Regions from separate parts of the Streptomyces sp. NPDC050164 genome, predicted to be linked through region 1. Evidence: riboswitches for the same ligand, from Rfam matches in the RefSeq annotation. Region 1 holds a riboswitch; each other region holds the start of a gene.
What was found. Region 1 has a riboswitch for thiamine pyrophosphate ahead of thiC (phosphomethylpyrimidine synthase ThiC). Riboswitches for the same ligand answer to the same signal wherever they lie in the genome.

Region 1 (10,009 bases):
GTCGAGGCGGGCACGGTCGCCTTCTGGACCGACGGCGACGCCCTCGCCCTCCCCTACGGGCCCACGCCGATCTCACGAGTCGACGAGTGCCGCCTCGCCAGCCCGTGCAACGTCCTGGGCCGCATCGACGGCGACCCTGGAGTGCTCGCGACGGTGCGGGACGGCGACCCCGTGCGTGTGGAACTCGTAGACGCCTGACCCGGCTCGCGGAGCCCTACAGCTCCTTGCGGAACCCTTCCGCCACCTTCAGGAAGATGTCGTTCGCCTCATTCTCCCCGACCGTCACCCGCACACCCTCACCCGGGAACGGCCGGATCACCACGCCCGCCTGCTCGCACGCCTGAGCGAACGGGACCGTGCGCTCCCCCAATCGCAGCCACACGAAGTTGGCCTGGGTCTCGGGCACCGTCCAGCCCTGGGATCGCAGCCCGTCGACCACGCGCGTGCGCTCACACACCAGCGAGCCGACCCGGCCGAGCAGTTCGTCCTCGGCACGCAGCGAGGCGATCGCCGCCTCCTGCGCGAGCTGGCTCACTCCGAACGGGACCGCCGTCTTGCGCAGCGCAGCGGCCACCGGCTCATGGGCGATGGCGAACCCGACGCGCAGACCGGCGAGGCCGTAGGCCTTGGAGAAGGTCCGCAGGACGCAGACGTTGGGCCGGTCGCGGTAGAGCTCGACACCATCCGGCACCTGGGGGTCGCGGATGAACTCGCGGTAGGCCTCGTCGAGCACCACCAGCACATCACCGGGCACGCGGTCGAGGAAGCGCTCGAGTTCCGCCCGCCGCACGACCGTGCCCGTCGGGTTGTTGGGGTTGCAGACGAAGATCAGCCGGGTCCGGTCGGTGATCGCGTCGGCCATCGCGTCGAGGTCGTGCACATCACCGGACGTCAGCGGCACCTGCACCGACGTAGCGCCGCTGATCTGCGTGATGATCGGGTACGCCTCGAAGGACCGCCAGGCGTAGATGACCTCGTCGCCGGGGCCGGAGGTGGCCTGGATCAGCTGCTGGGCGACACCGACCGACCCGGTGCCGGTGGCCAGGTGGGTGAGGGGCACGCCGAACCGCTCGGACAGCTCGTTCATCAGCGCCGTACAGGCCATGTCCGGGTAGCGGTTGAAGTTGCAGGCCGCCGCCGTCACCGTCTCCATCACACCCGGCAGCGGCGGGTAGGGGTTCTCGTTGGAGGACAGCTTGTAGGCCACCGGCCCGCCCGCGGCGGCCGGCTTGCCCGGCTTGTAGGTGGGGATCCCCTCCAGCTCGGCGCGCAGCTTGGGGCTCGTCTCACTCACCGCAGTCCTCCTCGCGAAGACCGGCGGCCCATGACCGCCGCCGACATCCAATACTCCTCACCTTATGAGGATTCGGCACCGCTGCGTATAGCCACGACGCAGCGACGAACGCCGGCCTCGTGTGCCCCACCGACATCAGGGGCATCGCCGCACGAAGGCATACGAATCCGGGGCGCGCCGCACATATATCTATGCGCCGGTGGTGCACGCCGTGGCGCGCATCCCCCGTGCAGGTGAGTTGAGACCTCTTCGCAACATCGCCCACTAGGCAGGCCCGTGCGGGCCGACAAGTCACGTACTGGCATGGGAGCGCTCAACGCCCTTGTTTTCCAAAGCAATTGACGTTAAATGATCATGCAGAAACGTGCCTGTCAACGCGTGCATATGCGTCCGCACTACCCCACCGCATGAGCCCTACTATCGGCTCGCCATGACAGCAGCAGGGAAGCACCAGGTGAGCCGCGCGGAAACCTCACGTCGAGGCAGTCGGCCGGGTCGGGCGGGTATCAGAGACGTGGCCGCCGCCGCCGGAGTGTCCATCACGACCGTCTCCGACGCCCTCAACGGCAAGGGCCGGCTCCCGGACGCCACCCGGCGCCATGTCCGAGAGGTCGCCGACCGGCTGGGCTACCGCCCCTCGGCCGCCGCCCGGACCCTCCGTACCGGCAAGTCGGGACTCATCGGCCTGACCGTGACGACGTACGGAGATGAACCTTTCACCTTCACCGAGTTCGCCTACTTCGCCGAGATGGCGCGAGCCGCCACCTCCGCCGCGCTCGCCCGCGGCTACGCCCTCGTCATCCTGCCGGCGACCTCGCGCCACGACGTGTGGTCGAACGTCGCCCTGGACGGCACGGTCGTCATCGACCCCTCCGACCAGGACCCGGTGGTCAGCGAACTCGTCCGGCAGGGTCTGCCGGTCGTCTCCGACGGACGCCCGGCCGGCTCACTGCCGGTCACGGCCTGGGTCGACAACGACCACGAGGCCGCCGTCCTCGGCATCCTCGACCACCTGGCCGACGCCGGCGCCCGCCGCATCGGCCTGCTGACCGGCACGACGACCGACACGTACACCCACCTGTCGACCACCGCGTACCTGCGCTGGTGCGAGCGCGTCGGCCAGGATCCGGTGTACGAGGCCTACCCGGCGCACGATCCGTGCGCGGGCGCCGTCGCCGCCGACCGGCTCCTGGCCCGCCCCGACCGGCCCGACGCGGTCTACGGGCTGTTCGACCCGAACGGCACCGACCTGCTCGCCGCCGCCCGCCGCTACGGCCTGCGCGTCCCGGACGACCTGCTGCTGGTCTGTTGCAGCGAGTCCACCGTGTACGCCAACACCGAGCCGCCCATCACCACACTCTCCCTGAAACCGCGCCGCATCGGCACGGCGGTCGTGCAGCTCCTCATCGACGCCATCGAGGGAGCGGACTCGGACCGACCGGTGGAGCAGGTGATACCGACGGAGCTGATCGTGCGCACGTCGTCCCAGCGGCGCTCGCCGCGCACGACGGTCAGCCCGCCGCGGTCCCCCGAGGGGACGTAGCCCGAACACCCGGGTAAAGGGAAGTTCGCACTCCTGGGGAGAAACAGGGCCGGTCCCCCGGAGAGAAGGGATCGTTCTCGCGAAGAGAAGGAAAGCAAGGACGGTCACACGGTGGTCAAAGCCCGGCCCAATCGGGGCGAAAGCCGCGGTGAACTGGACTCTTGCTCTGATTCACCACCCCTGGGTCATCACATGGCGCGATCCGCATTCCTATGATGGGCCCACGACACCGACGGGCCGCTACGACCAGGCAGTCCGATGCGGTGCAGATGCGGCGCGATGGTGGAGGGGTCGATGACTCAGGGGGCCGGTCAGGGACCCGAGGTGGAGCGGACGGCGACGTTGCGCGACTTCCGGGTGCCCGCGTACGTCCACGAGGCCGGTCCGTACGTCGACAGCGCCCACTCCGGCGAGGTGGCCCCGCCGACCGAGGAGACCTACCCCGAGGGGTACACGCCGACCGAGCGCGATCTTCCCGTGATCCACCGGGGAGACACCGTCCAGGTGACCGTCGACCCCGAGGCCGTCGCGGCCCCGCAGGCCGACACCGGGCAGGGCCCGCTGTACGTGGTGGGTGACGTGCACGGCTACCTCGACGAGCTGGTGGCGGCCCTCCAGGACAAGGGCCTCCTCGATACCGCCGGTCACTGGTGCGCGGGCACCGCCCGGCTGTGGTTCCTCGGCGACTTCACCGACCGCGGACCGGACGGCATCGGCGTGATCGACCTGGTGATGCGGCTGTCCGCCGAGGCCGCCGCGGCCGGCGGTTACTGCAAGGCGCTCATGGGCAACCACGAGCTGCTGCTGCTCGGCGCCAAGCGGTTCGGCGACACCCCCGTCAACTCCGGCGCGGGCACCGCCACTTTCCAGGCGGCCTGGCTGCTCAACGGCGGCCAGAAGACCGACATGGACCGCCTCCAGGACCACCACCTGCAATGGATGGCCCGCCTGGACGCCGTCGAGGAGGTCGACGGCCATCTGCTCGTCCACTCCGACACCACCGCCTACCTCGACTACGGCCGCTCCATCGAAGAGGTCAACGACACCGTCCGCGAGACGCTCACGCGCAACGACGCGGACGAGGTCTGGGACCTGTTCCGCAAGTTCACCAAGCGGTTCTCCTTCCGTGACGAGGGCGGCGCGGACGCCGTGCGCTCCCTGCTGGATACGTACGGGGGCACCCGCATCGTTCACGGACACAGCCCGATTCCGTATCTGCTGGGGGAGGTCGGTTCCGAGGAGGACGAGGACAGCACCGACCCCGTGGTCGAGGGACCGCACGTCTATGCCGACGGACTCGCCATCGCCATGGACGGCGGCGTGACCATGGCCGGAAAGCTGCTGGTCCAGCAACTGCCGCTGGGTACGTGAGCGTTCACCGGGCAGGCGTTTCCCGTCACAGGACCGGACCGGTGAGGGGTCAATTTCGGTAAACCCCCTGTCACGGCCCACCTTCACGGCTCTACCATCGGCTTATCCGTAGCAGGCTCCCCTCCGTTTCTGCCCGACGGCTCGTCAGCATGCCGAGCCCCAAGCCCTACGGAGCATCGGGGGATGCACATGAACAGCGTTCCGCAGCACCTGCTGAGCGAGGACCGCCAGGAATACGAGCGGATCCTCGATGAGGCGCTGCGCTCCGCCCCACACCGTCCGGAACTGGCCGCTGTCGGACAGCGGCTCAACCCCGAACAACTGCGCACCATGGCGCTGAACGCCACCGCGCTCATCACGGCGGCCGCGTCGACCGAGTACCAGCACTACGTCAAGGTCCGCGAGGAACTGCGCCAGCCGGCGCCGTCCAGCCAACCGGCCGTGCGTGAATCCGGCTCCTCCGAGCCGGACACGGGCGCGGCAGGCCTCGCCGCCACCATGGGGGAGGTCGCCGAGACCGCCGGCGCGGGCGCCATCGCCGTCGTCGCCGTCCTCGCCCCCGTCCTCGCCGGAACCGCCGCGGCGATCTTCCTGCTCGTCGGCTACATCCTCCAGATGCTCAACCCCGAGCAGACGTTCGCCCGGACCATGCTCACCACGGGCTGGGTGTTCGGCGCCGTGACCGCGGTCGCGATCCTCGTCGCCGCGGTGGGACTGCTGATCACCGCCCTGCGCAACAAGCCGACGGCCGAAAGCGGTCCGCACGGCGAACTGCAGGGGGAAGTGGACCGGGCCAGGGAGGCCTGGCGCGAGGCCCTGCTGGAACAAGGCATCCTGCCCTTCCTCCGGGAGGCCCTCGTCGACCCGAGTACGGCCGCCGCGCTGCACCACACCTCCCCGTCCACGCCGGTCAGCCGCATCCCGCACCTCGGCTACGACCGCCCGGGTTTCACCAGCCCTAAGGACGGCAACCGCGGCTCGCGGCCGAGCTTCAGCAGCCCGGACTACACCAGCCCGGACTTCGGAGGACCGGAACACCAGCCGGAGTAGCCGTCGGGTCTGCGCCAGGGACCAGACCGCTCCCGCGGGCCAGGGGACCAGGGACCACCGGTCCCCGGCCCTCGGCCTGTGTGCGGGCGGATCAGTCCGCGATGGGCAGGTACACGCGGTTCCCGCTCGCCGCGAACTCCTTCGACTTCTGGGCCATGCCGTCCTCGATCTCGGCCTGTGTGCCGCCGTGTTCACGGCGGATGTCCTGTGAGATCTTCATGCTGCAGAACTTGGGACCGCACATCGAGCAGAAGTGAGCCGTCTTGGCGGGCTCCGCCGGCAGGGTCTCGTCGTGGTACTCCCGTGCCGTGTCCGGGTCGAGGGCGAGGTTGAACTGGTCCTCCCACCGGAACTCGAAACGGGCGTCGGACAGCGCGTCGTCCCACTCCTGGGCACCCGGGTGTCCCTTGGCGAGGTCCGCTGCGTGGGCGGCGATCTTGTAGGTGATGACGCCGGTCTTGACGTCGTCACGGTTCGGCAGGCCCAAGTGCTCCTTGGGCGTGACGTAACACAGCATGGCCGTGCCCCACCAGGCGATCATCGCGGCACCGATGCCGGAGGTGATGTGGTCGTACGCCGGCGCGACGTCGGTGGTCAGCGGGCCGAGCGTATAGAACGGAGCTTCATCGCAGATCTCCTGCTGAAGGTCGATGTTCTCCTTGATCTTGTGCATCGGGACGTGGCCCGGGCCTTCGATCATGGTCTGTACGTTGAAACGCTTCGCGATCCGGTTGAGTTCCCCGAGAGTCCTGAGTTCGGCGAACTGCGCCTCGTCGTTGGCGTCCGCGATCGAGCCCGGCCGCAGGCCGTCGCCGAGGGAGTACGTGACGTCGTACGCGGCGAGGATCTCGCAGAGCTCCTCGAAGTTCTCGTACAGGAACGACTCCTTGTGGTGCGCGAGGCACCAGGCGGCCATGATCGAGCCGCCGCGCGAGACGATGCCGGTCTTGCGGTTGGCCGTCAGTGGCACGTACGCCAGGCGCACGCCCGCGTGGACCGTCATGTAGTCCACGCCCTGCTCGGCTTGTTCGATGACGGTGTCCTTGTAGATGTCCCAGGTCAGCTCCTCGGCCCGGCCGTCGACCTTCTCCAGGGCCTGGTAGAGCGGCACGGTGCCGATGGGGACGGGGGAGTTGCGCAGCACCCACTCGCGCGTGGTGTGGATGTTGCGGCCGGTGGACAGGTCCATGACCGTGTCGGCACCCCAGCGGGTCGCCCAGGTCATCTTCTCGACCTCCTCCTCGATGGAGGACGTCACCGCGGAGTTGCCGATGTTGGCGTTGACCTTCACCAGGAACCGCTTGCCGATGATCATCGGCTCGATCTCCGGGTGGTTGACGTTGGCCGGCAGCACCGCCCGGCCCGCCGCGATCTCGTCGCGGACCACCTCGGGCGAAACGTTCTCCCGGATGGCCACGTACTCCATCTCGGGCGTGATCTCGCCGCGGCGGGCGTACGCGAGCTGCGTGACCGCCTTGCCGTCCTTGCCGCGACGCGGCTGGCGCGGCCGTCCTGGGAAGACGGCGTCGAGGTTGCGCAGGCCCCCGCGCGGCGAGGTGTGCTTGATGCCGTCGTCCTCGGGACGGACAGGTCGGCCCGCGTACTCCTCGGTGTCGCCACGGGCGATGATCCAGTTCTCGCGCAGCGGCGACAGGCCCCTGCGGACGTCGGTGTCGACGAGCGGATCGGTGTACGGGCCCGACGTGTCGTACAGCGTGACCGACTGCCCGTTGGTGAGATGCACCTGACGGACCGGCACCCGCAGGTCGGGGCGAGAGCCCTCGACATACGCCTTGTGCCAGCCGATGGACTTCCCGGCCTCCTCGGACTGTGCGTCCTGAACGGAGGCAGGCGTGCGTGCGTCCTTGTTGGTCATGAGACCTACTCCCTACGCCGGCATTACCCGGTAACAGGTTCGGCGGTCGACGCAGCGGCTTCCGTCTGCCGACGTTTCGTGTGAAACATCACTCGACTTCGGTGATGTTTCATGTGAAACATCGCTGGGACGGAGGTCAGCGCCCTCTCAGCCCGGTGCTCCGAGCTCCCGCGTGTACAAAAGGTGCCTCCACGCTAGCGGCAATTCTGGCGCGGTGAACAGAGGGCCCCCCTCGTTCTTGCGATGATCGGTCGGTGACCACGACGCAGCGTCCTCCTTACCCACCGCCCGAACCGCCCCGCGGATCCGGCGCCGGCACCGGCAACGGCCGTGGGCGCGGGCACGATTTCGCCGCCCCGGGCGGGCTGGGGCCTGCCCGGGGACAAGCGCCCGGGCACGGGCCCGGTCCCAGGAACGGGCAGGGCGCCGACCCGGCCGGGGCGTATGGTGCCGGCTCCGGAGGCTGGCACGGCTCCGGCCCCGAGGGAGGCGACAGGCCCGGCGAAGGCCACGGTCACGGGGGAGGCGACGGACACGGCGAAGACCATGGTCACGGCGAAGGACACGGTCCCGGCGGCGGCCACGGGCACGGCGGAGGCGGCGGTCACGGAAACGGACCCGGCCCCGCGCCGGGCGGCGGACACGGGCACCCGCACGGTCACAACCACGGTCCTGCCACGCCCGTCTCCATGCACCTGCGCAAGGTCATCGCGGCGGTCCTGATCCCCTTCGCCGCTGCCGTGCTGGTCGGTCTCGCCGTGCTGTGGCCGGGCGGCGCCCCGCCGCACGAGCGCACCGGCGTCGGCTTCGACCGGCAGACGCAGCAGGCCTCGGTCACCAAGGTCGTGGAGGTGAGCTGCAAGGAGGCCGGCGCCTCGGGTGTCCCGCCGACCGGCGACACCTCCACCGCCGAGGGTTCCTCCGCGGTGCAGCAGGAGAACGGCACCTGCAAGCGGGCGACGATCCGGGTCGACAGCGGCAAGGACAAGGGCCGCACCTTCACCGAGATCGTCCAGCCCGATCAGTCCCGCCAGCTGCACGAGGGCCAGGAGGTCGTGGTCGCCTACGAGCCCTCCGCGCCGAGGGACCTCCAGTACTCGGTCACCGACATCAACCGACGCCTGCCCATGGCGCTGCTCGCCGGCATCTTCGCCCTCGCCGTCGTGGTCGTCGGGCGGCTGCGCGGTGTCATGGCCCTGGTCGCGCTGGCCATCAGCTTCCTGGTGCTGAACCTCTTCATCCTGCCCGCCATCCTCCAGGGCTCGAACCCGCTGCTCGTGGCGGTGGTGGGCGCGAGCGCCATCATGCTCATCGCCCTGTATCTGTGTCATGGCCTGTCGGCCCGGACATCCGTGGCGGTGCTCGGCACCCTCATCTCACTGCTGCTGATCGGCGTCCTCGGCTCGCTGTTCATCGGCTGGGCCGCGCTCACGGGCAACACCGACGACAACACCGGTCTGATCCACGGCCTCTACCCGACGATCGACATGAGCGGTCTGCTGCTCGCCGGCGTCATCATCGGCTCGCTGGGTGTGCTCGACGACGTGACGGTCACGCAGACGTCGGCGGTCTGGGAGCTGCACGAGGCCAACCCGTCCATGGGCTGGCGCGGCCTCTACCGCGCGGGTATCCGGATCGGCCGCGACCACATCGCCTCGGTCGTCAACACGCTCGTCCTCGCCTACGCGGGTGCCGCCCTGCCGCTGCTCCTGCTGTTCTCCATCGCGCAGAGCGGTGTCGGGACGGTCGCCAACAGCGAGCTGGTCGCGGAGGAGATCGTGCGCACGCTGATCGGTTCGATCGGCCTGGTCGCCTCGGTGCCGGTCACCACGGCCCTGGCCGCGCTGGTGGTCTCGGCCGACCGCCCGGGAGCGCAGCCCGCCGTGGAGGCCGCCGTGGCCCCGGCACGCGGGGGGAAGGGCCGGCGCCGCAAGCGCTGACGGCTCGCCAACTCAGAAGCCATCTGTCCCGCCGTACGGAGAAGCGTTCCTGCACAGCTCGGCGGCATCCGGTGAAGCGTTACTCCACCGTTCCGCCCGACGGATGTCTCAGCCGGCGCCCTGTTCCGCCAGGATGCGGTCCAGGGCCTCGTCGAGATGGGCGTCGAAATCGGCGAGCGAGCCTTCCTGGCCCAGCGGCACCAGCTTGTCGGTGCGGTCGAGGAAGGCGACGAGCGGTGCCGTCGACGACCGGAACAGCGCCTGGTCACTGCCCACCTGAAGCCGGATCAGCACCTCGCCCAGCGAGTCCGGTTCGACGGGCGTGACCCGCACGTCGCCCTCCCCGCACGGACGGCCGACCCCGTCGATCAGCAGCTCCCGGCCGAAAGCCCATGTCACCGGGGCATCACCGGGCAAGTGGAAGGTGAGCCGCACGGCATAGGGATCACTGGTCTCATAGCGCAGCTCCACCGGAATGCGGAAGGAGAGCTCCTCGGACACGAGAAAGCTCATCATGACCTCTGCCTGTACGGACTCGCGCATCGCTAACCCCGTCATTCGCCGTGGACTGGCCGGGAACGAACCTCTGACACTTGGTGGAATCTTGCTGAACGTACACAGCAGATCACAAGGAGTGAGTTTTCACATACTGATAGAGAGCGCGAGCGACCCGAGCAGACGCCCGACTTCGCCCTGCAACTGGCGGGCCGCCGGCAGCAGCCGGTCCTCCTGGTGGGCAGGCAGGGAGATGGCCAGCGTCGCGGCCGTGGTGCCGAGGGTGAGCGGAATCGCCGCGCAGACGGCGCCAAGGGCGTACTCCTGACGCTCGATCACAGGTTCCATGCGCCGCACTCGCTCCAGACGGCGCAGCAGGCTGTGGTTGTCCCGCACGGTGTACGGCGTGAGGGCCTGCACCGGATAGCGGTCGAGGTGGT
Region 2 (10,009 bases), on a different contig from region 1:
CAGCACCAACGCCTGGTCACTCGAAAGCAGGCCGCTCCGGATCAAGCACAGCCATGCCCTCGGCCGGCGAAGACGCCTCCGCGAAGTGCCGCCGAGGGATACGCCCGGCGCGATACGCCAACCGCCCCGCCTCCACCGCATGCCGCATCGCGTCAGCCATCAGCACCGGCTCCCGCGCCCGCGTCACCGCCGAGGCGAGCATCACACCCGCACACCCCAGCTCCATCGCCAACGCCGCATCCGACGCCGTACCGGCCCCCGCGTCCAGAATCACCGGCACGCGCGCGTGCTCGACGATCAGCTGGAAGTTGTGCGGATTGCGAATGCCCAGCCCGGAGCCGATCGGCGAGCCGAGCGGCATGATCGCCGCGCAGCCGACGTCCTCCAGCTTCCGCGCGAGCACGGGGTCGTCGTTGGTGTACGGCAGCACCGTGAACCCGTCGTCGACCAGCGTCTCGGCCGCCTCCAGCAGCTCGATCGGATCCGGCAGCAGGGTCCGCTCGTCGGCGATGACCTCCAGCTTGACCAGGTCGGTGCCGAGGGCCTCCCGCGCGAGGCGGGCGGTGAGGACGGCCTCGCTGGCGGTGAAGCAGCCCGCCGTGTTGGGCAGGACGCGAATGCCGAGCTTGTCCAGGACGGACAGCACCGAGCCGTGCACCGAGGCGTTCACCCGGCGCATCGCGACCGTCGTCAGCTCCGTCCCGGACGCGGCCAGCGACCGCTCCAGCACGTCGAGGCTGGGCGCCCCGCCCGTACCCATGATCAGGCGGGACGCGAAGGACGTACCACCGAGGACAAACGGATCGTCGGCCATGATCAGCCTCCTTGGACGGCGGTGAGGACTTCCACGCGGTCCCCCTCGGCCAGGGGTGTGGACGGCCACTGCGCGCGCGGGACGACGGTTTCGTTGAGGGCGGCGGCCACGCCGGACGGCGAGGTGGTGAGCGCCATCACGACGGTGTCGAGAGCGGTGCCGGGCCGGACGTCCCGGGGCTCCCCGTTGACGGAGATGTTCATGCGGGCTGCTCCGTGAGTGCGGTGGCGGTGCTGAATCGCTTCGGGGTGAAGGGGCGGGCCTCTTCGGGCAGTTCACCCGTCGCCAGGACGTGGGCCATGGCGTCGCCGGTGACCGGCGTGAGCAGGACGCCGTTGCGGTAGTGCCCGGTGGCCAGCAAAAGCCCTTCGAGACCGGTCGGGCCGAGCAGCGGCGCGTTGTCGGGGGAGCCGGGCCGCAGTCCGGCCCGGGTCTCGGTGAGCGGCAGCTCGGTGATGCCCGGGACCAGCTCGTGCGCGTCCCGCAGCAGCTCGTACACACCGCCCGCGGTCACGGTGGTGTCCCAGCCCAGCTCCTCGCTGGTCGCCCCGAGGACCAGCTCGCCGCTCTCGCGCGGCACCAGATAGACGTGGCTGCCGCGGACGACCGCGCGCACCGTCCGGCTCAGGAACGCACCGTGCCGCTGCGGCACGGTCAGCCGTACGACCTGCCCCTTCACCGGCCGCACGGGCGGCAGCACATCCTCGGGGACGCCCGCGAGCCGCCCGCTGAGGCTGCCCCCGGCCAGCACGACCTGCCTGGCGTCCAGCGGGGTGCCGTCCTCCGTGACGACGCCCGTGGCCCGGTCCCGTACGACGGTGAGCCGCCCGGCCCAGACCCGGTGGAAGACCACACCGGCCCGCTCGCACGCGGCGACCAGCGCCCCGGCCAGCCGCCGGGGGTCGATCTGGTGATCGCCGTCGACCCGCAGCCCGCCGCGCACGCCCGGCGCGAGCATCGGCTCCAGGCGACGGCACTCCCGCCCCGACAGCCACTGCGACTCCAGGCCCGACTGCTGCTGCAAGGCGTGCAGTTCGCGCAGATGGGCCCGGTCGTCGGCATCGAGGGCGACGGCGAGCGTGCCGCACCGGCGGTAGCCGAGGTCGTGGCCGGTCTGCTCGGCGAGCTCGGCCGCGAAGTCCGGATAGCGCCGGGCGGAGGCGAGGTTCAGCCCTAGCAGGGTCTGCTCGCCGTAGTGCAGTTCCGTGACGGCGGCCAGCATCCCGGCCGCGACCTGTGCGGCTCCGCCGCCCGGCTCGGGGTCCACCACGGCCGTGGCGAGCCCGCGCTGCGCGGCCCGCCACGCGGTGACCAGGCCGATGATTCCGCCCCCGATGACGAGGACGTCTGACGTTCGCGTACGCGACATGGGCGTCCAGCCCCTCCCTTCGCCGGCATGACCCGGATCAGGTTCGTACGGTCGGAGGCCGCCAGCCTCCCTCTCAGCCCGGTGCGTCCGGGCTCCCGCGAGTGCCTTACGTTGGCCACCCACCCTAGCCCGATGCCGTATGCCGCAGTAAGGGAGCCGCCGCCATGGCCCGATCCCTCGACGGTCTCGTCCTCGCCCCGGTAGCCGACCAGGCACCGGGCCAGGTGGGGACCCGCACCCGGTTCACGTACCACGAGAAGGACGGCGAGGTCTGGGCCGAGTACACGGGCGGCGACGTCGTGCGCGGACATCTCGTGGGTACCCGGGAGGGCGACAGGCTGGACTTCCGGTACGTACAACTCAAGGGGGACGGCACCACCTCCTCCGGGCACTGCGTGGCGACGGTCGTGGATCTGCCCGACGGGCGGGTCCGGCTGGAGGAGAGCTGGGAGTGGGAGTCCCGGGCGGGCAGCGGGACGAGCGTTGTGGAGCAGGTCACTGCGCATGAGCACTGACTGACGGAATGTCAGTTGACTATGGTGATCAGGTGAGCGAGCAGACGCAGGAACCAGGTTCGTCCGCGCCGCGGCGCGTGGTGGTGGCGGGTGCGGGCATGGCCGGTGTGCAGACCGCGGTCGCCCTGCGCGAGCAGGGCTTCACCGGCACCGTGATCTTGATCGGCGCCGAGCCCCACCAGCCGTACGACCGGCCCCCCTTGTCCAAGGCCGTCCTGCTCGGCAAGGCCGAGGGCTCCGCCTTCGACGTCGACTTCGAGGCCCTCGGCATCGAACTGCGGCTCGGCTGCGAGGTCCAGGGCCTGCGTCCCGGCGACCACGAGCTGGACACCGAGGACGGGCCCGTGCCGTACGACGTCCTGGTCGTCGCGACCGGTGCCGAGCCGATCCGGCTGCCCGGGGCGGAGGGCGTGCCGGGCGTGCACCTGCTGCGCACCCTGGACGACGCCGAGCGGCTGCGGCCGGTGCTGGCCCGCCGGCACGACATCGTGGTCGTCGGCGCGGGCTGGATCGGCGCGGAGTTCGCCACGGCCGCGCGCGAGGCGGGCTGCGCGGTGACCGTCGTGGAAGCCGCCGAACGGCCGCTCGCCGGGGCGCTGCCCGCCGAGGTCGCCGCGCCGATGGCCGGCTGGTACGCCGACGCGGGCGCCGTGCTGCGCACGCACGCGCGCGTGGAGCGTGTGGAACCCGGCGCGGTGGTTCTCGACGACGGCTCGCGGCTGCCCGCGGGCGCGGTCGTCGTCGGCATCGGCGCCCGTCCGGCCACGGCCTGGCTGTCCGGCTCCGGGATCGAGCTGGGCACGCACGGCGAGATCGTGGCCGACCAGCACCTGCGTTCGTCGGCGCCCGACGTGTACGCGGTCGGCGACTGCGCCTCCTTCCCCTCGGGCCGGTACGGCGAGCGCCTGCTGGTGCACCACTGGGACAACGCCCTCCAGGGGCCGCGCACGGTCGCCGTGAACATCGTCGGCCGGGCCTCGGGGGAGACCCCGGCGGTGTACGACCCCGTGCCGTACTTCTGGTCCGAGCAGTTCGGGCGGTTCGTGCAGTACGCCGGGCATCACGCGGCGGCCGACACCACCCTGTGGCGGGGCGACCCGGCCGGACCGGCATGGACGGTCTGCTGGCTCCGCGGCGACCGGCTGGTCGCGCTGCTGGCGGTGGGGCGCCCCCGGGACCTGGCGCAGGGGCGCCGCCTGATCGAGTCGGGCACGCCGATGAATCCGGTATTGCTGGCGGACCCGGCGAGGCCGTTGAAGGCGGCGACGGCGTAGCCGGACGGGAGCATGTGTCCGCCCAGGTGGGCGGGCCCGACTTCCGACTGTCAGTGGGGGATGGCAGGCTGGTTTCCGTGACCGAGATTGACGCAAAGATCGATGCTCTCGTCCCTGCCTGGCTCACCCTCCCCGACATCGCCGAACAGCTCGGCGTCGAGGTGACGCGCGTGCGGCAGCTGGTCAAGGAGGGCCAGCTCATCGCCGTACGCCGTGGTGAGAACCGCGCACTGCACGTCCCCGCGGCCTTCATCGACGGGGACAAGGTCGTCAAGGGCCTGGCCGGGACCCTGACGCTCCTGCGGGACGACGGCTTCACGGTCGAAGAGATGCTGGAGTGGCTCTTCACCCCCGACCCGAGCCTGCCCGGCACGCCGGCGCAGGCCCTCAGCGAGAATCGCGGCACGGAGGTGAAGCGCCGAGCCCAGGCGCTCGCGGTCTGACCCGACCTCGACCGAACAACCGTCCAGTGCCGTACGAGCGGGACCGGACCTGAACAACCGCCCGGTCTGTGGGCCGGGGCCTTGTGGGGTCCCGGCCACGGGTCCGTTTGTGCCCGGCCGGGGCGTGGGCGCCGCCTGAGGCGGACCGTGCGAAACCTCTGGCGGGGCCCGCACCGGAGTCACCGGAGCGGGCGTACCGGCGCCCTGGCGCGCATGCCTGTGCGAAGGGGTGCCGTACCTGCCCGTCCGCCACAGACGCGGGCGCCTTGGCGCCCCGCTCCGCGCCTTGACGCCACCGGCACGGGTGCGCCCGCATCCGTGCGCCACCATGGGAACCGCACCGCTACGCCGCCACAGGCGCGCACCACGCGTCCGTACGCCACCATCGGTGCACCTGCCCGGTAGGACACCATGGGCGCACCGCACCGGTACGACACCACGGGTGCACCCGCATTCCTGCGCCACCAAAGGCGCAGCCCGCACCCATACGCCACCGACAACCAGGGGGACCGACACGCATGGCCGACACCACCGCCACCACAACCCGTGCCCAGCTCGCCGACGCCCGGGTCTACCTCTGCACCGACGCGCGCAAGCGGCAGGGCGATCTCGTGGAGTTCCTGGACGCCGTGCTGGCGGGCGGGGTCGACATCGTGCAGTTGCGGGACAAGGGCATGGAGGCGGCCGAGGAGCTGGAGCATCTGGCCGTCTTCGCCGACGCCTGCGCCCGGCACGGCAAGCTGCTCGCGGTCAACGACCGCGCGGACGTCGCCCACGCCGCCGGCTCCGACGTACTGCACCTCGGCCAGGGCGACCTCCCGGTCCCCGCGGCCCGAGCGATCCTCGGCGACGACGTCCTGATCGGGCGCTCCACGCACGCCGAATCGGAGGCCGCCGCGGCCGCCGTCCAGGACGGCGTGGACTACTTCTGCACCGGCCCCTGCTGGCCCACGCCCACCAAGCCCGGCCGCCACGCCCCCGGCCTGGACCTCGTCCGGTACACCGCCGCCCTCGGCACCGACCGGCCCTGGTTCGCCATCGGCGGCATCGACCTCGGCAATCTCGACCAGGTCCTGGAGGCGGGAGCCCGGCGCGCCGTCGTCGTACGGGCGATCACCGAGGCCGACGACCCGGGCGCGGCGGCGGCCGAGTTCGCGAAGAGGCTGCGGGAGAAGTAGTACGCCGGGTGTCCAAGGGGTGGACAGCAAGTACACAAATCGGTCAAATATCCGCGCCCGGTTGGGCGACCGACCGCCCCTGACTAACCTGCCGGTATGGCCCTCGGCACCGCATCCATCAGGTCGGACCACGCACGCACGGTCCGCGACATGCTCGCGACCGGCAAAACGACGTACTCGTTCGAGTTCTACGCCCCGAAGACCCCGAAGGGCGAGCGGAACCTGTGGAACGCGCTGCGCCGGGTCGAGGCCGTGGCGCCCGACTTCGTCTCCGTGACCTACGGCGCGGGCGGTTCCACCCGCGCGGGCACGGTCAAGGCGACCGAGGCGATCGCCTCCGACACCACCCTCACGCCCATCGCGCACCTCACGGCGGTCGACCACTCGGTGGCCGACCTGCGCAACATCATCGGCCAGTACGCCGACGCCGGGATCCGCAACATGCTCGCCCTGCGCGGCGACCCGCCCGGCGACCCGATGGGCGAGTGGGTGCCGCACCCCCGCGGCCTCGCCTACGCCGCCGAGCTCGTCGAGCTGATCAAGGCGTCCGGCGACTTCTGCGTGGGCGTCGCCGCCTTCCCGGCGATGCACCCGCGCTCCATCGACTGGGACACCGACGTCCGCCACTTCGTCGACAAGTGCCGCGCGGGCGCGGACTACGCCATCACGCAGATGTTCTTCCACCCGGAGGACTACCTCCGGCTGCGCGACCGGGTCTCGGCCGCCGGCTGCGACACCCCGATCATCCCCGAGGTCATGCCGATCGGCAGCGTGCGGACGCTGGATCGGATCGGGTCACTCACCAACGCCGTGTTCCCGGCCGCCCTGAAAGAGCGGATCCTCACAGCAAAAGACGATCCGGCCGCTGTACGCTCCATTGGTATCGAATTCGCCACGGAGTTCTGTGCGCGGCTGCTCGCCGAGGGAGTGCCCGGCTTGCACTTCATCACGCTCAACAACTCCACGGCGACGCTGGAAATCTACGAGAACCTGGGCCTGCACCGCCGACCGCAGGCCTAGACCGTTCGCACCGGTATGCGACACACTGCGTAGCGGCGACTGGGAGAGGGGCGTACATGGGCTGGGCGGTCCTCTACATAGCGTTCGGCATCGTCGCGCTGTGGCTGCTGGGCGAGGTGCTGTTGCAGTACAAGGCGCGGCTGCGCTGGCGGCTGCTGGCCTTCGTCGGGTTCCTCGGTGTCGTGGTCGGTGTCCTGATCCCGTCCGTCGTCGTGATCGGACTGGGCGCGGCCGCCTTCGCGGTCGGGCAGACGTACGTCACCCTGTCGTTCCGCAGCGGCTTCTCGGCCGGCTGGGCGATGAACGCGCCGATGCTGGGCGGCAGCAAGCGCCGCCGCGGTGAGCGCGGCCGCCAGGAGCCGACCCTCGAGGTCTCCGGCCTGGAGACGGCCGACGGCGGCTACGGCGACGAGGGCGCCGACTACCGCCGCGAGGCCGATGTCTCCGCCTACGGCCAGGACGACGACTACGACCGCGACGACGTCTTCACCCCGTCGCGTCCCGTCCACCCGACGGCCGCCGAGACCACCGCCGTCTACGAGCCGCAGCCCGTGCCCGAGGACACCGGCTCCTACGGCGTGTACGGCGACACCGGGTACCCCCCGGGCCCGTCCCACGACCAGTACGCCGCCACGGCCCAGGGCACCGACCAGTCCTACGCCTACGACTACTCGGGCTACGCCCAGCAGCAGGGCTACGACGCCACGGACCAGCAGCAGTACGCCGCCTACTCCGACCCGTACATCGGCACGCCGACCTACGGCGGAGCCGCGTACGACACCAACACCGCCTACGGCGACCAGCAGTACTACGCCCAGCAGGGCTACGGCCAGGACCAGTACGCCGGCACCTACGGCGGCGAGACCCCGCCCGGCGGTGTGTGGGTCCCGCAGCAGCGCAACACCGACGAGTACGGCCAGGAGCTGCCGCCGGAGCAGCAGCCGTACCCGTACCAGGGCAACGAGCAGCAGCAGACGCACGGGAACGGCTTCGACGAGCAGTACCGTTTCTGAAGCCTGAACGCCGCCGGGGCGGCGAGCCTACTGGGAGCCCCGGAACTCCGGTCCCTCCACGATCAGTCCCGCCACCAGCGCGCCCGACATGCCGGCGTGCGGCAGTCCGCCACCGGGATGCGCCCAGCCGCCGACGGTGAACAGACCGGGCACGCGCGTGCTGTTGGACGGATGCAGCAGCCGTCCGCCGTCCGCCGCCAGGGCGGGCACCGGCACCGCACCGCCCTGAGCGCCGGTCGCCTCGGCGGTGTCGGCCGGGGTGCGCACCTCGTGCCAGAGGAGACGGTCGCGCAGATCGGGTATGGCGCGTTCGGCGACGGTGATCATGCTCTCGGCGAGGTCGGCGTAGGGCTCCTCGGGCCGCGCGGGCACCACCGTCGTGAGGGTGACCGCCTCGTGGTCCGCGTCCGGGACCAGCCCGGAGTCGTCGGGCCGCAGGACCGTGACCGTCGGGTGTGTGGTCCCCGCCGACTCGCCGAACAGGGCGTCCAACTCGGCCTCGCGGTCCGCCGCGTGCACCACCGTGCGGTGTGCCGTGCCCTCGGGGTGGGCGCCGCGCAGGGCGAGCAGCACCGTGAGCCGGCTCGCCGTCGGGGGCTGCGGCGGCACCTCGCCGTCACCGCGCACCACGGCCTGTGCCGACAGCCGGCCCAGCGTGCCGGGCGCGACACCGGCGACCACGAAGTCCGCCTCCGCGACCGTGCCGTCGGCGAGTTCCACCCCCGACGCCCGGCCGTCCTTCTCCAGCACGCCGGTCACGTCGGCACCGAAACGGAACTCGACCTTTCGGGCCACACACCGCTCGTACACCGCGCGGGCCAGCTCGCGCAGGCCGCCGCGCATGTACCAGGTGCCGAAGGCGTGCTCCATGTACGGCAGTACGGCCGCGCTCGCCGGGGTGGTCCGGGGGTCCAGGCCGTGCGCCAGGGCGTGGCTCTCCAGGAGGGCGGTGAGCCGGGCGTCCCGCAGCTCCCAGGCGCCGACCTCGGCGAGCGTGCCGGCCCGGCGGGTGCGCAGCAGCCGCTTGTGGGGCACCGCCGGGTAGGGCTCGCGCTCGGCCAGCACCTGCCAGTTCGGCCACAGCGGCTCCTCCAGGAGGGGCCGGCGGGTCCGGTCCCAGGCCTCGCGGGCCCGCACCAGGAAGTCGCCCCACCGCTGCCCGGCCCCGGAGCCGAGCGCCTCGTCCAGAGCCGCCACGACGCCCGCGCGCGAGGCGTTCGGCAGCGACACCCGGGTGCCGTCCGCGAACACGTGCCGGGACGACGGGTCGACCTGGACCAGGTCGACGCAACGCTCCAGCGGCTCCTTGCCGGTCTTGACGAACAGGTCGCGGTAGACGGCGGGCAGCGGGAGCAGGCCGGGGCCGGTGTCGAAGGCGAACCCGTCGCGCTCGAAGCGGCGCAGCGCTCCGCCGTACGTGCCCGTCCGCTCGTACACCACCACCCGGTGGCCCGCGACGGCCAGCCGGGCGGCCGCCGCCAGCGCGCCCATCCCGGCGCCGATCACCGCAATCCGTGCCATGCCAGGGACTTTATCGGCCCCCACTGACAGCCCCCGCCGACAGCCTCCGAGTACGGACGCGGAGGCGAGCGTGACCAGCCGGCCACGGCGTGTTCTGGGGCCGCGTGCGCAGGGCTGAGTACCCGTACCTAGTCACCGAGTTGAGTACGCGCGCGGATGGGGATCCACCTGCGAGAACGAGAGAGTGGAGGCACGGAGAGGGGCACGGCTCCGGTACCGGCGACACGGGGCGCCGGAACTGGGCCGGGCCCGCGATCCGCTCCTTCCGCCGACGGTGTCGGCGGGAGCGAGGCACGGGGGAGAACCGGGGGACGACCGAACGGGGGTCCTGCGGGGGACACACGGGGGAGCAGGAAAACGGGGGAGCAAGGAAGGCGCCGGTTCGAGGTGGCCCGCCGGGGGACGCGGCCACAGCGGACCGGCGCTTTCACATCTGCGCCGGGGTGCCTTCACCGGCAGCCGCTCACCCGTCCCTGGAGCAGCCGGGACAGGGCCGCGTGGACGTCGTCCAGAGAGCGCTCTGGCTGGAAGGACTTCCAGTCCAGCGCGGCCACCAGGACCATGCCGACCAGCGCGGCCGCCGTCAGCGGGACGTCGATCTCGTCGCTGAACTCGCCGCCCGCCACGCCCTCGCGAAGCACGTCCTCCACGACCGCGACGGCCTGCTGCCGGACCACCATCAGCGTGGACTGCCAGGCGCGGTTCGTGCGCCACAGCTCGGCCACGTACAACTGCGTGAAGGCCGGGTAGCGGTCGATGAAGACCAGCCCCGCACGGATCATCGCGTCCAGGGCGTCGACCTTGGTGCCGCCCTCCCGGGCGGTCCGCTCGGCCGCTTCCCGCAGGGAGGCGGTGAGGAGGC
Region 3 (10,009 bases), on a different contig from region 1:
GGCCGCCGTCGGACTGGCCCTGGCCGGTCCGGGCCTGACCCATCTGTGCGGCAGGCTGCTCCAGTCGGCCCGCCCCGGCGCCCGCCGGCTCCTGGCCGGCCGGATCCTCATGGCGGAGGCCACCCGGATCGGCCGCCCCCTGGGCGTGGTCTGCGCGGTGCTGGCGGCCGCGTACGCCATGGCGCTGCTGCACGCCCCGGACGGACTGTCGCTCGGTCCGCTCACCACGCTCGGCGTGCTGCTGGTGACCGGCTGCACCGTGGCGACGCTCCTCACGGCCACCGTCGAGGCCCGGCAGGCCCGCGCCGACACCACCGCCGCGCTGCTGCGGCTCGGCGCCCCCGCGACGATGCTGCGAAGCGCCGCCGCCCTGCGCGCGGGCGCGCTGCTCGCCCTGTTCGGCCCGCTGACCCTGACGGTCGCCGAACTGGCGGCGCTGCCGCTGGCCCGCTGAACCCGCCGACCCCGCTGAACAACTCGTACGAAAAAAAATCTCCGTACGGCGATGAGTTCCGCGCCGGCCCCCGGTCTATCCCCACGTAACGACACGGACCCGATGGGAGAGACCCCGCATGTACCAGCAGATGATCTTCGTGAACCTGTGCGTCAGCGACCTCGGCGCCTCGAAGAAGTTCTTCACGGAGCTCGGCTACTCGATCAACGAGCAGTTCAGCGACGACACGGCCGCGTCGGTCGTGATCAGCGACACCATCGTCTTGATGGTGCTCACCAAGGAGAAGTACGCCCAGTTCACCAAGAAGGAGATCGCGGACTCGCGCAAGACCAGCGAGGTGCTGATCGCGCTGAGCGCCGAGAGCCGCGAGAAGGTCGACGAACTGGTTGAGAAGGCCGTCGCGGCCGGTGGCTCGGTCTCCGGCGAGACCCAGGACCACGGCTTCATGTACGGCCGCGCCTTCGACGACGTCGACGGCCACACCTTCGAGGTCGTGTGGATGGACCCGTCGGCCGTCGAGGGCTGAGACATGGCTGTGCCAGCATGGGCGGGTGCAGACGATGCCCGCCCATGCGGCCCACCATGACGACCGTGAGATCGAGACGCTCGAGGAGTTCGACGCGACCGTCTCGGCGCGCGGCACGCTCGCCGGTCACCGCGTCCAGGCCGTCGACCTGACGGACCGTACGCGCGAACTGCTCACCACGGACACGGCGGGCGCCGTCTTCCTCGGCTGCGCGATGCGCGAGGAGGCCGCCGCCAAGATCCGCACGGACGGCGCCCTGGTCTTCCCGCCGGTCCCGGACCTGCCCTTCGACCCCTACCGCGGCCACGTCTACTCGCCGGACGAGCTCTTCGAGTCGCTGGCGGACGGCTACGAGGCCACGCCCGACGCCCGGGCCTACGCCTGGTTCCAGCACACGAAGGCGGACCGGGACATCTACGCCTCCATGCTGCGCGCGGTCCACGACGACTCCGTCTCGGACGCACTCGACGAACTCCTGTCCGGCGCCCGGGTCGTGGGCGTGATGGGCGGCCACGCGATGGCCCGTGGCACTCAGGAGTACGCGGGGGCGGTGCGCCTCGGCCGGGAGCTGGCCCGTGCCGGTTTCACCGTCGCCACGGGCGGCGGCCCGGGCGCGATGGAGGCCGCGAACCTCGGCGCGTACGCCGCCCCGTTCGGCGACGAGATGCTCACCGAGTCGCTCGAACTGCTCGCCAAGGCACCGCGCTTCACGCCGTCGGTCACGCAGTGGGCGTCGGCCGCCTTCGAGATACGCACGCGCTGGCCGCAAGGCGGGCGTTCCGTCGGGATCCCGACCTGGTTCTACGGCCACGAGCCGCCGAACGCCTTCGCGTCGCACATCGCCAAGTACTTCGCCAACGCCACCCGCGAGGACGGCCTGCTGGCCCGGTCCAACGCGGGCGTGGTGTTCCTGCCGGGGGCCGCCGGCACCGTACAGGAGATCTTCGACAACGCGACGCCCAACTACTACGAGTCGCGGGGCGAGCCGACACCGATGGTGCTGGTGAACCGCGCGCACTGGACGGAGAAGCTGCCGACGTGGCCGCTGCTCCGGTCGCTGGCCAGGGGCCGTTCGATGGAGGCGCGGATCGCGCTGGTGGAGCGGATCGAGGAGGCGCCGGAGGCGTTGAAACGTCTCGGCGGTTAATAAGCTGGCAAAGCAAGTGCTTGCAACCTGCATATGCGTTGACACTACTTATGCGACGCTTATAGACCTGTGAGCCTCTGGGTAGTGCTGATGTTCAGTCAACACTGCCTCCACCCCCCGCATTTGCGCATCCTGTAAAGGACAAACGTGGCAGTTCTGTCCGTATCCCGTCGTACGGCATCGCGCCGTACCGTCGCACGTTCCGTGCGGATCCTCGGTGTCGTCTCCGCCTCGGCCGCGCTCGCGCTCGGTGCCGCCGGCAACGCGCTCGCCTGCAACATCAACGAGTTCTCGGCCGAGGCGAAGTGCGATGGCGACAAGGGCGTCATCACCGTCACCGACGTGGACCCCGCCGGCATCCCGGCGACCGTCACCGTGTACCTGGAGAACAACGGCGCCGACGTGAAGAAGGTCGGCGAGCAGGTGGTCAAGGGCTCACGCGAAGGCACCACCATCACCTTCGCCGAGAACTGGAAGCCGAACGCGGAGTACCGCATCCACGTCAAGGCCACTCCGTACGTCGACGAGGACATCAAGCCGAACCTCGTGACCCCGGCCACGGCCTGCAAGAAGGAAGAGGAGAAGCCGCCGGCGACCGAGCCGGCCACGCCGACCCCGTCGGCCTCCCCCTCGAAGCCGGCCGAGGAGACCGACACCCCGGCTCCGTCGCCGTCGGAGAGCGAGAGCACCACGCCGGCGGGCAACGCGCCCGCGCCCGCGGCCGGTGACTCCAACCTCGCCGAGACGGGTGCCAACTCCAACACCGGCATCATCGCCGGCATCGCGGCGGTTCTGGTCCTCGTCGGTGGCGGCGCGGTGTTCTTCGGCATGCGCCGTCGTGGGGCGAGCAGCGGCGACAGCTGACGCCCGCGCATCAGCGCCCGGCGGTGGCCCGGCCCCCTCGTGGGGGCGGGCCACCGCCTGTTCCGGCCCTACCCGAAGGTCGCCCGCTCCAGCCAGAACTCCAGCAGTTCCCGCTCCCCCAGCACCTCCAACTCCGGGGCGTCCAGCGGCAGCCGGCGGTAGAACGCGAGCAGGACGCAGGTGAGCGGCCCACGCAGGGCGACCGTGGCCTTCTCGTGGCCCCGGCGCCAGGCGACACCGTTCTCGGTGAGCTCGACGAGCCACTCGGCGTTCAGGCCGGACCCGGTGTCGGTGGCGTGCAGATGGATGCTGCGGCCCGGGCCGCGCAGTTCCCTCACCGTGTCCTGCGGAGCCGTCCGCTGCACGTACTCGACGATCTGGAGCCACTCGTCGATCGCGTCGGCGGCCACGTCGCGCGCGACGTCGTAGGGCAGTCCGGCGGCGAGCGTGGCGTCCGCGCGGTGCACGGTGATCTCGTGTGTCATCCGTCGGGCCCAGAACCCGGAGTTGAGGATCCCCGCCCAGCTCCACACCTTCGTGTCCGGCCCGGCCTCCCGCAGCGCTGCGACGACCTGCTCGCCGCTCTCCGCCAGCCATGCGTCCAGTACGGCGGTGTCACCCCGGGTTCCGGGTCCGGCCAGGCCCGGCACCCGCTCCTCGGGCACCTCCTCCTCGGCCCGGGTCCGCACGATGAACTCCACCCAGCGCATGGCGCCGCCCATGTGCCGGACCAGATCTTCCAGCGACCAGTCCGGGCAGGTCGGCACGGTGCCGGACAGGTCGGCGCCGGACGTCACCAGGGACCTCAACAGAGCGACCTGGTGGGCGATTTCGTCGCAGTAGCGATCGTGCGCGAGTAACGTCATGGCCCGCACCTTAGGCGGCAGCCCATCAGCCGAGCACCACGATTTCGGCCGCGTCGAACTCCACCCCGACCACCTCCCCGACCCCCGGCGCCGACCGCAGCGCGCAGGCCGCCTCCAGGCGCGGAGCGTCCTCCGGCTGGAGGTGGACGGCGACATGGGTGCCCTTGAAGGTGCGCGCGGTCACCGTGCAGCGCAGGCCCGTGCCGGCGGCCACCAGGCGCACGCCGGCGGGCCGCACCAGCAAGGTTCGTGTGCCCTGCGGGGCGCCCTCCCCCACCGGCACCTTGCCCCACGGTGTGTCCGCGGCCTCCGCCCCGACCGTCGCCTCGACGACGTTCTCGAAGCCGAGGAAGCGGGCCACGAACGCGTCGGCCGGCCGCTGCCACACCTGAAGGGGCGTACCGGACTGGGCGATCCGCCCGTCCCGCATCACCACGACCCGGTCGGCCAGCGCGAAGGCCTCCCCCTGGTCGTGCGTCACGGCGAGCACGGTCGTGCCCAACCGGCCGAAGAGTTCCCTCAGTTCGACGACCAGCCGCTCCCTGAGCGACCGGTCGAGCTGCCCCAGCGGCTCGTCCAGCATCAGCAGCCGGGGGCTCGGCGCCAGGGCCCGGGCCAGCGCCACCCGCTGCTGCTCCCCGCCGGACAGCGCCGCGACGGCCCGGCGGGACGCGCCCGGCAGGCCGACCAGGTCCAGCAACTCCTGTACGCGCTCGGCCTGTTGCCGCTTCGACGTACCGTGCATACGCAGTCCGAAGGCGACGTTGCCGCCCACGTCCCGCTGCGGGAACAGCTGGTGGTCCTGGAACATCAGCCCGACGCCGCGCCGGTGCGCGGGCACGCCTGCCTGGTCGCGCCCGTCGAGCGACACCCGCCCGGAGTCGAGGGGCTGCAGCCCGGCCACCGCCCGCAGCAGCGTCGACTTGCCGCTGCCGCTGGGCCCGAGCACGCACACGATCTCGTGCTCGACGACCTCCAGATCGACGGCGTCCAACGCCGCGCGCCCGCCGAAACGGACCGTCGCGCCCTGCAGAGCCAGCAGCATCAGAACTCCCCGGTCCGGTCGGTGCGAAGCCTCTCCAGCACCAGCAGGGCCACGGCGCACACCACCATCAGAATCGTCGAAAGGGCCATAGCCTGGCCGTAGTTGACTTCCCCGGGCCGCCCCAGCAGCCGCGCCACGGCCACCGGCAGCGTCGGGTTGTCGGGCCGCGCGATGAACACCGTCGCCCCGAACTCCCCGAGCGACACGGCGAAGGCGAACCCGGCCGCGATCAGCAGCGCCCGCCGCACCATCGGCAGATCCACCTCACGCCACACCCGCCAGGGCGAGGCCCCCAGCACCGAGGCCGCCTCCCGCAGCCGCACGTCCACCGCGCGCAGCACGGGCAGCATCGTCCGCACGACGAACGGCACACCGACCAGCGCCTGGGCGAGCGGCACCAGGATCCACGAGGCCCTCAGATCCAGCGGCGGCTCGTCGAGGGCGATCAGGAACCCGAAGCCGACGGTCACCGCGGACACCCCGAGCGGCAGCATCAGCAGCGCGTCGAAGCCGCGCACGAACCGCCCGGCGTCCCGGCGGGTGAGCGCGACGGAGGCGAGCCCCCCGACAGCCACGGCGATGAGGGTGGCGGCGACGGCGTACGACAGCGAATTGCCGATCGCCTCGATCGGCGCCACCAGGAACACCCCGCCGTCATCCCTGGTCAGGGCCCGGTAGGAGCCGAAGCCTGGCGCGTCCAGGGACCGCTGGACCAGCACGGCGAGCGGCAGCAGGAGCAGCACGACGACGGTGGCGAGCACCCCGCCCAGCAGCGCCCACTGCCCGGTGCCGCGCGGCCGGCGCGCGGTCACGGACGGGTCCACCAGCCGCAGCGCGGTCTCCCGCCGCCGTACGGTCCAGGCGTGCACGGCGAGGATCGCGCCCACCGCGACGAACTGGATCAACGTCAGCACGGCCGCCGTGGACAGGTCGAAGATCTCCGACGTCTGCCGGTAGATCTCCACCTCCAGGGTCGAGAAGGTGGGCCCGCCGAGGATCTGGACGACACCGAAGGAGGTGAAGGTGAACAGGAAGACCATGAGCGCGGCGGCGGCCACGGCGGGCGCGAGCGCCGGCAGCGTGACCTGCCGCCAGGCCCTCATGGGCGACGCTCCGAGCATCCGCGCGGCCTCCTCCTGCCGCGGGTCGAGCTGCGCCCAGAGCCCGCCGACGGTCCGTACGACGACCGCGTAGTTGAAGAAGACGTGCGCGAGCAGGATCGCCCACACGGTGGTGTCCAGCCGCACGCCCCACAGCTCGTCCAGCAGCCCGCCGCGTCCGACCAGCGCCAGGAACGCCGTACCGACGACGACCGTCGGCAGCACGAACGGCACGGTCACGACCGCCCGCAGGACCTGCTTGCCGGGGAAGTCGAAGCGCGCGAAGACGTACGCGCCGGGCAGTGCGATCAGCAGGGTGAGCGCCGTCGAGACGATCGCCTGCCAGGTGGTGAACCACAGGACGTGCCGGACGTCGGACTGCGCCAGCACCTCCCCGATCCGCCCGAACTGCCAGACCCCGTCCACCTTCAGACCGCGGGCGACGATCGCGGCGACGGGGTAGGCGAAGAAGACCGCGAAGAACGCGACGGGCACGGCGATGAGTCCGAGCCGCGCCGCGCTCCCGCGACGGTCCTTGCGGACGGTCACTTCAGTACGAGCGAGGTCCACGACTTGACCCACTGGTCACGGTTGTCGGCGATCTTCGCCGGGTCCATGGTCTCCGGGTCCTTGGCCTGCGGCCCGTACTTCACGAACTCCGGCGGCACCTGGGCGCCCTCGCGCACCGGGTACACGTACATGTTGAGCGGCATGTCCTCCTGGAACCGCTCGCTGGTCAGGAAGTCGAGGAACGCCTTGCCGCCCTTGGTGTTCTTCGCGTTGCTCAGCAGCCCGGCGTACTCGACCTGCCGGAAGCAGGTGCCCTGCGCGACCCCGGTCGGTGCGGCGGCGGGCTTCGGGTCGGTGTAGACGACCTCGACGGGCGGCGAGGAGGCGTACGACACGACGAGCGGCCGGTCCCCCTTGGCCTTCTTGCCTCCGGCCGATCCGGAGAACTCCTCGTTGTAGGCCTGCTCCCAGCCGTCGACGACCTTCACGCCGTTGGCCTTGAGCTTCTTCCAGTAGTCCTGCCAGCCGTCGTCGCCGTACTTCGCGGCGGTGCCGAGCAGGAAGCCGAGGCCGGGCGAGGAGGTGGAGGCGTTCTCGGTGACCAGGAGGTTCTTGTACTGGGGTTTGACCAGGTCGTCGAAGCTCCGCGGCGGTTCGAGCTTGTGGTCGGCGAAGTACTTCTTGTCGTAGTTGACGCAGATGTCGCCGGTGTCGACGGGCGTGACCCGGTGCTGCTCCTGGTCGGCCCGGTACTCGGGCTTGATCCGGTCGGAGCCCTTCGGCTCGTACGACTGGAAGAGGTCGTTGTCCAGGGCGCGGGACAGCAGCGTGTTGTCGACGCCGAAGAAGACGTCGCCCTGCGGGTTGTCCTTGGTCAGGATGGCCTTGTTCACGGCCTGCCCGGCGTCGCCGTCCTTGAGAACCTTGACCTTGTAGCCGGACTGCTTCTCGAAGGCCGCGATGACGCCCTTCGAGGCGGCCCACGAATCGTGGCTGACGAGGGTGACGGTCTTGGAGTCGCCGGACCCCTGGCCGCCGTCGGACGACCCGCACGCGGCGAGCGTGCCGGCCATGCCGAGGCCGACGACCACCGCCGTCAGCCGCTTGATGTTGTTGCTCACTGGATTCCTCCTGGAGGACCAGGAGAAGACGCGGCCCTGCCCGGGATCTCTGGGAGTCCCGGGCAGGGCGCAACAGCTCGAGTGATGACCGATCTCCCTACCCAGAATGACCTGGGCCAGGTTCGGAGGGTCTGCGGCCGGGTGCCGCACTCTCAGCGCTGTGGCGCTCCCCTGTCGGAATATGCAGGTGTCGGATATGCAGGTGTGCTTACGCCGGTCAGACTACCGTTCGGTGGCCGCGAGCTGACCACACGCCCCGTCGATCTCTTGACCACGGGTGTCCCGGATCGTCACCGGCACACCATGGGCCGCGATCGCCTCCACGAATGCCTTCTCGTCCTCGGGCCGCGAGGCGGTCCACTTGGAGCCGGGCGTCGGGTTGAGCGGAATCAGGTTCACGTGCACGGGCCTGCCCTTGAGCATGCGCCCCAGCCGGTCACCGCGCCAGGCCTGATCGTTGATGTCCCGGATCAGCGCGTACTCGATGGACAGCCGGCGCCCGGACTTCGCCGCGTACTCGAACCCGGCGTCGAGGACCTCGCGCACCTTCCACCGCGTGTTCACGGGGACGAGGGTGTCGCGCAGCTCGTCGTCGGGGGCGTGCAGCGAGATCGCGAGGCGGCACTTGAGATCCTCGTCGGCGAACCGGTGGATGGCCGGGACGAGCCCGACCGTCGAGACGGTGATCCCGCGCTGCGAGAGCCCCAGCCCGTCGGGCTCGGGGTCGGTGAGCCGCCGGATGGAGCCGAGGACCCGGTTGTAGTTGGCGAGCGGCTCGCCCATGCCCATGAACACGATGTTGCTGAGCCGCGCCGGCCCGCCCGGCACCTCACCGTCCCGGAGGGCCCGCATGCCGTCCACGATCTGGTGCACGATCTCGGCGGTGGACAGATTCCGGTCGAGCCCAGCCTGCCCGGTCGCACAGAACGGGCAGTTCATCCCGCACCCGGCCTGCGAGCTGATGCACATGGTCACCCGGTCCGGGTAGCGCATCAGCACGGACTCGACGAGCGTCCCGTCGAACAGCCGCCACAGCGTCTTGCGCGTGGTGCCCTGGTCGGTCGACAGATGCCGCACGACCGTCATCAGCTCGGGCAGCAACGCCTCCTGGAGCCGGCCGCGGGAACCGGCCGGGATGTCGGTCCACTGCTGCGGATCGTGCGCGTACCGCGCGAAGTAGTGCTGCGAGAGCTGCTTTGCACGAAACGGCTTCTCCCCGACAGCGGCAACGGCCTCCTTGCGCTCGGCAGGAGTGAGGTCGGCGAGATGCCGCGGCGGCTTCTTGGCTCCGCGCGGGGCGACGAAAGTGAGTTCTCCGGGTGCAGGCATAACCCTCCCAGTGTCGCAGATCAACTCGGGCAGCCCAGGCCAGAGCAGGGTGGGGGCGGTCACCCATGGGCGCCCTCTGTCATCGTCGGTCGGCCTCGCACGGCCGAGGGACGGCCCAGCGCTGATCGAGGACGCCGTGGTCTGCCTTGTAAGCCCAGTGGCACGGGTGTACAACGACGTCGTGACGACTCAACCAACACGGGCGATGTGGTGGGCCGAATTGGCGGTCTTTCTCGCCACGGCAGCAGCGACCCTCATGCTGATCATGTTTCTGTTGTCGCTGGCAGCCGGGCACCACTCGGTCTCCCTTGGCGTTGGGCCCTCATCCGTGCTGCTCGCCCTGTCCATCGGTGTCGGCATCTTCGGCAGCGGCCGGTTCAGGGCTTGGGGGCTGCGCCGCCGGGCTGCGTCCCTCGCCAGGAGCTCTTGAAAACCGTCGTGGCAGCGATGTCGCCGTGGGTTCCAATCCCACCGCCTCCGCGTGGTGAGCAGTGAGAATGGCCCCTGACCAGGAACATCGGTCAGGGGCCGTTGCGCTGTGTGCAACCGTAAGCGCCCATCGTTGGCTGTCCTGACGCCCGAACCCGGCAAGGCGTACGCCTCCGCCCGGCAGCACGGAATGCACGCCCTTCGCCACTTCTACGCTCGCAGATCGATTCATGTGACCTGCGACCGCTGGGCACGCGGTCCTTCGGCAATCCTCAGCCGAGCTGCTCGGCCAGCCCGACGATGATGCCCTCGGGGCCGCGGAGGTAGCAGAGCCGGTAGATGTCCTCGTATCGCACCACCTCGCCGATGAGTTCGGCGCCGTGGGTGTGCAGGCGGGCGATGGCGCCCTCGATGTCGTCGACGGCGAACATGATGCGACGAATGCCCAGCGTGTTCGCCGGCGCGTCCTTCGGCTCGGGGCGGACCGCCTTCGGCTGGTGGAACATCGCCAGCTCGATGCGGCCGTGACCGTCCGGGGTCCGCAGCATCGCGATCTCCTGTCGGACGTCCTCCAGCCCGATGACACGCTCCACCCAACGTCCCTCGGCCGGCCCTCTG

Region 2: linked by a shared signal. The riboswitch ahead of thiO (glycine oxidase ThiO) and the one ahead of thiC (phosphomethylpyrimidine synthase ThiC) in region 1 are both predicted to bind thiamine pyrophosphate.
Region 3: linked by a shared signal. The riboswitch ahead of ACIBNA_RS41440 (thiamine ABC transporter substrate binding subunit) and the one ahead of thiC (phosphomethylpyrimidine synthase ThiC) in region 1 are both predicted to bind thiamine pyrophosphate.

Annotation. Positions count from the first base shown of each region.
Region 1 is NZ_JBITJK010000004.1:225,532-235,540, forward strand. It holds gene ACIBNA_RS08905 (cyclophilin-like fold protein) at 1-198, shown strand, start outside; gene hisC (histidinol-phosphate transaminase) at 215-1,294, opposite strand; gene ACIBNA_RS08915 (LacI family DNA-binding transcriptional regulator) at 1,725-2,837, shown strand; gene ACIBNA_RS08920 (metallophosphoesterase family protein) at 3,117-4,208, shown strand; gene ACIBNA_RS08925 (hypothetical protein) at 4,392-5,258, shown strand; gene thiC (phosphomethylpyrimidine synthase ThiC) at 5,350-7,134, opposite strand; TPP riboswitch at 7,127-7,316, opposite strand; gene ACIBNA_RS08935 (YibE/F family protein) at 7,389-9,074, shown strand; gene ACIBNA_RS08940 (SsgA family sporulation/cell division regulator) at 9,183-9,617, opposite strand; gene ACIBNA_RS08945 (IclR family transcriptional regulator) at 9,717-10,009, opposite strand, start outside.
Region 2 is NZ_JBITJK010000022.1:118,394-128,402, reverse strand. It holds gene ACIBNA_RS26700 (thiazole synthase) at 17-814, opposite strand; gene thiS (sulfur carrier protein ThiS) at 817-1,017, opposite strand; gene thiO (glycine oxidase ThiO) at 1,014-2,183, opposite strand; TPP riboswitch at 2,181-2,292, opposite strand; gene ACIBNA_RS26685 (hypothetical protein) at 2,348-2,698, shown strand; gene ACIBNA_RS26680 (NAD(P)/FAD-dependent oxidoreductase) at 2,731-3,972, shown strand; gene ACIBNA_RS26675 (Rv2175c family DNA-binding protein) at 4,050-4,415, shown strand; gene thiE (thiamine phosphate synthase) at 4,934-5,593, shown strand; gene metF (methylenetetrahydrofolate reductase [NAD(P)H]) at 5,690-6,613, shown strand; gene ACIBNA_RS26660 (hypothetical protein) at 6,670-7,626, shown strand; gene ACIBNA_RS26655 (phytoene desaturase family protein) at 7,654-9,147, opposite strand; gene ACIBNA_RS26650 (TetR/AcrR family transcriptional regulator) at 9,597-10,009, opposite strand, start outside.
Region 3 is NZ_JBITJK010000056.1:10,796-20,804, forward strand. It holds gene ACIBNA_RS41405 (hypothetical protein) at 1-454, shown strand, start outside; gene ACIBNA_RS41410 (VOC family protein) at 573-980, shown strand; gene ACIBNA_RS41415 (LOG family protein) at 1,006-2,127, shown strand; gene ACIBNA_RS41420 (LAETG motif-containing sortase-dependent surface protein) at 2,332-2,991, shown strand; gene ACIBNA_RS41425 (maleylpyruvate isomerase family mycothiol-dependent enzyme) at 3,060-3,857, opposite strand; gene ACIBNA_RS41430 (ABC transporter ATP-binding protein) at 3,883-4,902, opposite strand; gene ACIBNA_RS41435 (ABC transporter permease) at 4,902-6,572, opposite strand; gene ACIBNA_RS41440 (thiamine ABC transporter substrate binding subunit) at 6,548-7,585, opposite strand; TPP riboswitch at 7,710-7,816, opposite strand; gene rlmN (23S rRNA (adenine(2503)-C(2))-methyltransferase RlmN) at 7,856-8,962, opposite strand; gene ACIBNA_RS41450 (hypothetical protein) at 9,129-9,392, shown strand; gene ACIBNA_RS41455 (VOC family protein) at 9,664-10,009, opposite strand, start outside.